DNA from 2 places in the Mesorhizobium sp. A556 genome. Region 2 is predicted to be linked to the other one. Evidence: predicted binding sites of a transcription regulator. Region 2 holds the regulator's gene; the other holds the start of a gene.
What was found. The regulator LexA, encoded in region 2, represses DNA repair genes until DNA is damaged. The targets are predictions, from matches to a motif close to TGTTCNNNNTGTGTTCNG.

Region 1 (3,895 bases), on a different contig from region 2:
CCGCCGATGATCACGATATCGTAGTGCGCCATGCAGAAATTCCCGGAACCGTTGCGTGCTTTCCAATAGCACGCGCGCAGGAAACAGCTTTCGCCACGTTGTCGCAAGTCCTTGCAAGGGCCAGCTTTGCCGGGCAAGAAGACCAGATGAAAGAACCGTCCTACCGCCCGCGCCGCTCGGTGCTCTATGTGCCCGCCGCCAATGACAAGGCGCTGGCCAAGATTGGCTCGCTCGCCTGCGACGTCGTCGTCATCGACCTGGAGGATTCCGTCGCGCCCGGCGAAAAAGGCGCGGCGCGCGAAAAGCTGAAAGGCATTCTCGCCGGGAAGCGGCGTTGCGAGATGGTGGTGCGCATCAATGCGCTGTCCAGCGAATGGGGCATGGACGATCTCCTGGTGGCGGCAAGCTGCGAGCCGGACGGCATTTTGCTGCCGAAGGTCGACACGGCCCGCGATGTGCTGGAAGCCGGCGATGCGCTGGACGATGCCTTTGCGCCGGACGAGGTGAAACTGTGGGCGATGATCGAAACGCCGAAGGCGATGCTCAATATCGGCGCGATCGCCGAACTTGGCCGCGACCCGGCCTCGCGGCTTGATTGTTTCGTGGCCGGAACGAACGACCTGGCCAAGGAAACCGGCGTTTTGGCGACACCCGACCGGCGCTATCTGGTGCCATGGCTGATGCAGATGGTGCTGGCGGCGCGGGCCGGCGGGATCGACCTTCTGGACGGCGTCTTCAACGATTTCCGCGATGTGGACGGCTTTGCCCGCGAATGTGGGGAGGCGGCAAGCATGGGCTTCGATGGCAAGACGCTGATCCATCCGTCGCAGGTCGAGCCGGCCAACGCGGCGTTTTCACCTTCGCAGCAAGCCATTGCCGAAGCACGGGCCATCCACGACGCTTTCGCGCTGGCCGGGAACACGCAAAAAGGCGTGATCGGATTGAACGGGAAAATGGTCGAGCGCCTGCATCTGGCGCAGGCTGAAAAACTGCTGGCAAAGGCGACCGCCATCGGGGCATGATCGCCACACCTCTCATCGCAGGGATAGACCAATGCGCCTCTATCGTTTTCTCACCGCCATCGACGACGCCTCCTTCTGCCACAAGGTGACGGCGGCGCTGAACAAGGGCTGGCACCTCTACGGTTCGCCGACCTACGCCTATGACAAAAAGGAAAAGATCATGCGCTGCGGCCAGGCCGTGGTGAAGGACGTCGACGGCCAGGAATACGAGGCCGGCAAGACCAAGCTCAGCGATTGGTAGGGTTGGGCGACGGGTCGTTTAAACGGCGGCGTTGGGCGGCATGCCGGGGAAAAAATTACTCGGCCTCTTCCTCGAGCTTTTCCATGTCGTCGTCCGACAGGCCGAAATGGTGGCCGATCTCGTGGATGAGCACATGGGTGACGATGTCGCCCAACGTCTCCTCGTTTTCGGACCAGTAGTCCAGCATCGCCCGGCGGTAGAGCGTGACACGGTTCGGGCCTTCGCCGGTCTGCGGGTTCCAGCGTTCGGCGATGCCGCGCCCCTCGAACAGGCCAAGCAGGTCGAAGGGTGTTTCCAGCGACAGATCGTCCATGATCTCGTCGGTCGGGAATTCGGCGACTTGGATGATGATCTCGCCGGTCAGCTTGCGGAACTCCTCAGGCAGATGCGCATAGACCTCCATGGCCAGGAACTCCATCTCCTCCAGCGAGGGCGAAAGCTCGTCGTGCCAGGTGCGGGTCTTGTAGATGCGGGCCATGCGGTTTCCTTTGTCGCCCGCATATAGGCTTTTGCGCCGGAATCGGCAAATGACGGCGGCTTGATGAACCCGCCCTCAGGCAAGAGGAATAAATTCTTTTGCGACTCCGATTGACTCTCAGAGTAGCCTCTGGAATCTATAAGAACATAACAGGAACAATTTTGCTGGAAGCTGAACCGTCATGGCGAAGGATGCCGCGGCGCGGGAAACTGTTTTTGCCCTGCGTCGCCAGATCGCGAAGATCGAAGGATCGTTGCCGGAGCCCTTGCGGGCGCCCGCCGATGCGGATGACGCGGCGGTCCGGCGCTACGGCGTTGGAGCCGGCAATGCGGCCTTGCCTACCGGCGTCGAGCGGCTCGACGCCGCCCTAGGCGGTGGCCTGCCGAGAGCGGCGCTGATCGAGATTCACGGCACGGAAACGCGCGACGCGGGCGCTGTCGCCGGCTTCATGCTGGCCCTGGTCAGCCTTATCCTCAAGCGGCAGGCAGATCTTGGAGCGCCGGTCCTGTGGATCGGCACGACCGGAATGTTTGGCGAAACCGGCTTTCCCCATGCCAGGGGGCTTCAGGCCATGTTCGGCATCGAGCCCGAAACCCTGCTCTTTTGCGAGGCGAAAAAACTCACTGACGCCTTGTGGATCGCCGAGGAGGCGGCGCGGCTGGCAGCCCCTGCCGCCGTGGTGCTGGAGGTTCACGGCAATCCGCAACGGCTCGACCTGACCGCGACGCGGCGGCTGCATGCAAGGGCGCAACAGACCGGCCGGCCGCTGTTCCTGCTGCGGCATGCGGCCGAGGCCGAGCCGACGGCGGCCCCCATGCGCCTCCTGGTGGCGCCGGCCGCGTCGGCGCTGCGCGAAACGATCGGCGCTCCGCTCGCGGGCTCTATCGGCCGGCCCGCCTTCACCGTCGCCATCGGCAAGAGCCGCACCGCCTTGCCCGGACAATTCATACTGGAGTGGAACCCCGATGAACGCATTTTCGAGGAACGAAGAGACGAGGAAAAGCGGTCAGCGGATTCTCAGCCTGTGGTTTCCCTATCTCGCCACGGAACGGATCCTGCGGCAGCGCCTGGGACGGTGCTGGCGTTCAGACAAGACACCGGAGGGCCAGCCGACGAATGGGAGGCCGGCCAGCCGGCCGCTGGTGGTCCGCCATCTCGACCGCAACGCCCAGCGCATCGCCGCGCTCGACAGGCAGGCTGAAGCGCTCGGCCTGAAGCGCGGCATGGGCGTTGCCGATGCGCGCGCCATGCATCCGGCAATCGACATCGTCGAGGCCGATCCGCCGGCCGACCGTCGCCTGCTCGAGGGGCTGGCCGACTGGTGCGACCGCTACACGCCGCTGGTGGCGATGGACGGGGCGGACGGGCTGTTCCTCGACATTACCGGCTGCGCGCATCTTTTCGGCGGCGAGAAGGCGATGCTGGAGGGCATGCTGGCGCGGTTTCTTCAACAGGGCTTTGATGCCCGCGCTGGCATCGCCTCGACAGTCGGCGCGGCGTGGGCGGCTTCGCGCTTTTCCAGCCGCCGCATCGTTGCCGCCGGCGAAGAGGAAAATCTGCTTGCCCCGCTGCCGCTTGTCGCGCTGCGCATCGAGCCCGGCGTGCGCGAAAGCCTGGAAAGCGTCGGCCTGCGCCGGGTAGGAAGCGTCATGGAAACGCCGCGTGGGCCGCTTGCCCGCCGGTTCGGTGCGGCATTGCTTTGTCGCCTCGATCAGGCGCTTGGCCGGTTGGACGAGGCGGTGTCGCCGCGCCTGCCGGCAGCGCCGCTTTCGGTCGAGCGGCATCTGGCTGAGCCGGTGACGCAGGTCGAAGACATCGAGCACCTGACCAAAAGCCTGGCGCAGGCGCTGAAATCGGACCTCGAACGCCGCGGCGAAGGTGCCCGCTCGCTCGGGCTCATGCTGTTTCGCGTCGACGGTGCGGTCAGCCGCATTGCTGTCGGCACCTCGCGGCCCTTGCGCGACCCGGTGCTGATCCAGAAACTGTTCCATGAACGGCTTGCCGCCGCCGGCCAGGATTTCGACGCCGGCTACGGCTTCGATCTGGTCCGCCTCTCGGTCCTTTCCACCGCTGCCTTTTCCATGCAGCAGGCCGATCTGGCCGGGCAGGCAACCGACGAGAGCGCCAGCCTGGAACTTTTCGTCGACCGTGTCC
Region 2 (5,244 bases):
GGAGGCCGGCCGCCTGCTCGATCCGGCGGCCCTTTCGCTCGCGGCCTCCGCCAATCATCCAAGCGTGAGCGTGGTGCGGAGGCCGCTGGTCGCCATCATCGCCACCGGCGACGAACTGCGCGCACCGGGCAGCGTGCTCGGCCCCGGCCAGATCATCTCGTCCAACGCCTACGGGGTCGCTGCAACCGCGCATTCGGTCGGCGCGCGCGCTCTCGATCTCGGCATTGCGGCGGACCGCAGGGAGGCCATCGCCGCGCTGGTGCGGCAGGCCGTGGCAGCCGGTGCCGATGTCATCGTCACGCTGGGGGGCGCTTCCGTCGGCGACCACGACCTCGTCCACGAGGTGCTCGCCGACGAAGGCATGGTGCTGGACTTCTGGAAGGTGGCGATGCGCCCCGGCAAGCCGTTGATGTCGGGCCGGCTGAACACTATCCGCTGCATCGGCCTGCCCGGCAACCCGGTCGCCAGCCTGGTTTGCTCGCAGCTTTTCCTCAAGCCGCTGCTTGCGCGCCTTGGCGGCCGCGCCTACCGCCCCGACCTGCGCGACGCGCTTCTCGGCGCACCCATGCCGGCCAACGATCTGCGCCAGGACTATGTTCGCGCGGCGGTGCGCGACGGTACAGGCGCGCTGGTGGCGACGCCGTTCGGTGTTCAGGATTCGTCGATGCTGCGAAGAATGACTGAAGCGGGCGGCCTGATCGTGCGCGAACCCTTTGCGCCTGCCGCGCAGGCCGGCGACGCCTGCCGCGTGCTGATGTTACGCTGAACAAATCGTCAACACATTCATTAAACTTTAAATGGTTGCGGAACACAACTGGAACAGATACTGTTTGTTCTGGTTTTGTTTTTCCGATTCCATATCGGACCGCCGGGGGCCGCCATGCTGACGCGCAAGCAACACGAACTGCTTCTCTTCATCAACGAAAGGCTGAAGGAGAGCGGCGTTCCGCCCTCCTTCGACGAGATGAAGGATGCGCTCGATCTTGCCTCGAAGTCGGGGATTCATCGCCTGATTACCGCACTGGAGGAACGCGGCTTCATCCGCCGGCTTCCCAACCGCGCACGTGCTCTCGAAGTCTTGCGCATGCCGGAATCGCTGACGCCCAGTTTCAACGGGGCGCGCAAATTTTCGCCCAGCGTCATTCAGGGTGGCCAGGGTCAGAATGGTTCGGGCCAGGGCAATTCGGGCGGGCAAGGCAAGAACTCTCGGCTGCAGAGCGCGGGCAATGACGACGATGTCGCCGCCAATGTCTCGATCCCGGTCATGGGACGCATCGCCGCCGGCGTGCCGATCGACGCCATCCAGCACAAGACGCATTCGATCTCGGTTCCGCCGGACATGATCATGGGCGGTGAGCACTACGCGCTGGAGGTGAAGGGCGATTCGATGATCGAGGCCGGCATCTTCGACGGCGATACGGTCATCATCCGCAATGCCAACACCGCCAATCCCGGCGAAATTATCGTCGCCCTCGTCGATGAGGAAGAAGCCACGCTGAAGCGGTTTCGCCGCAAGGGCGCGTCCATCGCGCTTGAAGCCGCCAATCCCGCCTACGAAACGCGCATCTTCGGACCTGACAGGGTCAAGGTGCAGGGCAAACTGGTCGGGCTGATCCGACGTTACTGAGTCGACGGCCTTCCTGAACTGGCATGGCAAATGCTAGTCGGCCGTCGTGTTCAAAACGCTGGCTTAATCCAGCAAGATCGCTCGACAGCCGCCGCGTTGGGCTCAATCGTCGCCCGCTGTGGTGACACCGGTCGTTTTGGTTCTTGTCCGAACCACCTTTTTATAAGGCGGCAAGCCGCGGGCCTCGCGTGAAAACTTCCGCTGCGTGTGCCAGGGCCGATAGTGTTCTTCGACGGCGAAACGGATTTCCGCCGGTACTGCTGCCGATTGCCGGTTGAAGAATATCTCGACGCTGCCGGAGCGAGCCAGTTGGCGCTTGGTGATCACCGTGACCAGCGGATCGCGGCATGGGTCGGAGGCGGTCGCGTCGTCGATGATGATCACGCTCGCGAAGGCGCAGGCGGGTCTGGCCGCCTTGGCGTCCTGCGCATGGGCAACCAGCGCGCCGGCCTCGTGACGGGCGACACACAGGCCTTGCGCGCACAGGAACGGCGTTCCCGGCGGTAGTTCCATGCTGTCGGCAAGGTCAAACTCGAGGGTTTTGGCCCCTGAGGTTTTAACCTTGACCATCTCCGGCTTAATGACGGTTTCGGCATTGAGCGCGCGGCGCCAATTGTCGATGGTGAACGCGTTGGGTCGAGGTCGGTTGACCGCCAGTTCGCCCCCGCCGATCGACACGGCGACAAGCCGAGCATCCTCCGACACCAGCACGTCCGGCGTCTTCACCATGGGCACCGCCAGCAGACCGGCAATCGCCAGGGGTAGTGCCGCAAGCCGTAGCCAGGTGGTCGCCATCGTGGCAAAGACCAGCGCGCCGGTGATGAACAGCACCGACTGGACGGAAACGAGGCCGACCGCGTCGATGGGCGAGCGCGCCGCGATCCAGTCGGATATGACGATCATCGCGGCCAGCCCCCTGCCCATGACATAGAGGAAGGGGCCATCCGCGCCGAACGGCATGGCCAGCGCGGCAAGCACGGCAAACGGCATGACGATGACCGAGACGATGGGCATCACCGCCAGATTGGCAAACAGGCTGAGCGGCGCGACGCGCTGGAAATGCCACATGGCATAAAGCGTCGTAGCGCCTCCGGCGATGATGGACGTCATCGCGAGACCGCCCATTCCCGCCAGGAATTTGCGTGACAGAAGGCCTGCGACAGAGCGGCGCGCGGGCACCTTGCCGCCTGCCCGCCCCGACCGGTAATCGGACCAGCCGGCATAGGCGCCGACCAGGGCCGCGGTTGCCGCAAACGACATCTGGAAGCTCGGGCCGACGACCTCGTGCGGCGACACCACGATCACCGCAATGGCGGAAATGGCCAGATTGCGCATGGTCAGCGCCGCGCGGTCGAACAGCACGGCCAGCAGCATGACCGCCAGCATGATGAAACTGCGCTCGGCGGCCACCACGACGCCCGAAATGGCAAGATAGGCGGCGATGGAAAAGAGCGCGGCGGCGGCGGCATATTTTTTCACCGGCCGGCGCGAGGAGAAATCGGGAAACAGCGCGAACCCGCCGCGCAGCAGCAGCATGATCGTGCCGGCAACCAGCGCCATGTGCAGGCCAGAAATCGAGATGATGTGGTAAATGCCAGTCTTGCGCATGGCTTCGTTGATGGCGTCCGGGATGCCGGCGCGCACGCCAACGATCAGCGCGGCGGCGATCTCGCCTTCGGGACCGCCGACGCTTTGCCGAATACGGCCGGCAATGGCTTCGCGCGCGTTTTCGATCGCGGACGCCACCCTTGCCGATACCGGCATCGACGCCGAGGCAACCCGCTTCGGATTGCTCAGGAAGAAGCCGCTCGCGCCGATACCGTCGAAATAACTCTGGAAGGAATAGTCGTAGCTGTCGGGCCGCACCGGGCCGGTCGGCGGCAAAAGCCGGACATAACCGTTCAGCACAGACCCTGCGGTAACGCCTTGCGGAATCGTACGCGCGGACAGCCGTACCCGCTCCGGCGCATAACGCAGCGTCGGCCTCGCCGTCGAGAGTACGTCGAGGGTCAGCCTGACACGGCCGGTTTCCATCTGATCGACCGACACGACCCGCCCGGTCAGGCTAGTCGATATTTCCGATCCCATGGTCTGGGTGCCGGCACGCCACGTCTCGATCTTGGCTGCGAGGAAGCCAAGGCTGCATAGCAGGGCGGCGGTCAGGCAGAGATACGGTAACGGACGCGCGCGCGACAGGAACGCCACGCCGGCCAGCGCGCAGACCAGCGCTACCGGTTGCAGAAAGCCGGGCTCGGCATCGAGCGAAAAATAGAGCGCCACGCCGATGGCGAGAAACACCGGCACCAGTAGAAACACGACGCCGCGATCAAGCTCGGTAATGGAAGCAGCCGCTATGCGGCCTGGCAAGGTGGCGACGGCAAAGCGGCAACGCCTTGTTTTGACGTGATCAAGGGTCTCTGGAAAAGGCGGAGCGATATTTCCGCTGGTGTCGCGCGGCAAGGCGAGATTTTGCGGTTCGACAACCGAATAGCGCTCTTTCGGCGGCGCAAGGCCCAGCAACAGCCGTTCGCCGGCGTTTTCACTTGCGCCGGCGCTGTGCGTGCTGCCCCGGCCCAGTCCAGCCATCGGGTCTGCCCCTTGCGCCCTCGACCTCCTATGCTACATGAACGCGCGAGGCGCGAAACCCCGCGCGCAAAAACCATTTCCTTCGAGAATTCGACATGTCCGACAAGATCGTCACCCGTTTCGCTCCTTCGCCAACCGGCTACCTGCACATAGGCGGCGCGCGCACGGCACTGTTCAACTGGCTCTATTCGCAGCATGTCGGCGGCACGATGCTGCTACGCATCGAAGACACCGACCGGGAGCGCTCCACGGAAGCGGCGACCGCCGCCATTCTCGACGGCCTTAGCTGGCTCGGCCTGAAATGGAACGGCGAGCCGGTGTCGCAGTTCGAGCGTGCGCCGCGCCACCGCGAAGTGGCCGAAGAACTCGTGCGGCAGGGCAAGGCCTATTACTGCTACGCAACACCTGCCGAACTCACCGAAATGCGCGAAACCGCGCGCGCCGAGGGGCGGCCGCCGCGCTATGACGGCCGCTGGCGCGACCGCGATCCAGCCGAAGCGCCCGAAGGCGTGCCGGGTGCGATCCGCATCAAGGCGCCGACAGACGGCGAGACGGTGGTGCGCGATCTGGTGCAGGGCGAGGTGCGCTTTCCCAACAAGGATCTCGACGATTTCATCATCCTGCGCTCCGACGGAAACCCGACCTACATGCACGCCGTCGTCGTCGACGATCACGACATGGGCGTCACCCATATTATCCGGGGCGACGACCACCTGACCAATGCCGCGCGCCAGACGGTGATCTACCGCGCCATGGGCTGGGAGGTGCCGGAAATGGCGCATATTCCGCTGATCCACGGGGCGGACGGCGCCAAGCTTTCGAAGCGCCACGGGGCGCTCGGCGTCGAGGCTTACCGCGCCATGGGCTATTTGGCGGAAGCGCTACTTAACTACCTGGCGCGTCTTGGCTGGAGCCATGGCGACGACGAGGTCATGTCGGTGACCGACATGGTCAAATGGTTCGACATAACCGACGTCAACAAGGGTGCGGCCCGCTTCGATTTCGCCAAGCTGGAAGCGATCAACGGCGTG

Region 1: the regulator LexA is predicted to act here: its motif matches at 1,882-1,899, upstream of ACX3P0_RS10515 (ImuA family protein).

Annotation. Positions count from the first base shown of each region.
Region 1 covers NZ_JBTMXA010000004.1:18,836-22,730, forward strand. The annotation lists gene ACX3P0_RS10495 (NAD(P)/FAD-dependent oxidoreductase) at 1-32, opposite strand, end outside; gene ACX3P0_RS10500 (HpcH/HpaI aldolase/citrate lyase family protein) at 147-1,022, shown strand; gene ACX3P0_RS10505 (DUF1737 domain-containing protein) at 1,054-1,263, shown strand; gene ACX3P0_RS10510 (metallopeptidase family protein) at 1,319-1,741, opposite strand; gene ACX3P0_RS10515 (ImuA family protein) at 1,923-2,942, shown strand; gene ACX3P0_RS10520 (Y-family DNA polymerase) at 2,884-3,895, shown strand, end outside.
Region 2 covers NZ_JBTMXA010000001.1:875,345-880,588, forward strand. The annotation lists gene ACX3P0_RS04400 (molybdopterin molybdotransferase MoeA) at 1-766, shown strand, start outside; gene lexA (transcriptional repressor LexA) at 881-1,627, shown strand; gene ACX3P0_RS04410 (ComEC/Rec2 family competence protein) at 1,730-4,213, opposite strand; gene gltX (glutamate--tRNA ligase) at 4,309-5,244, shown strand, end outside.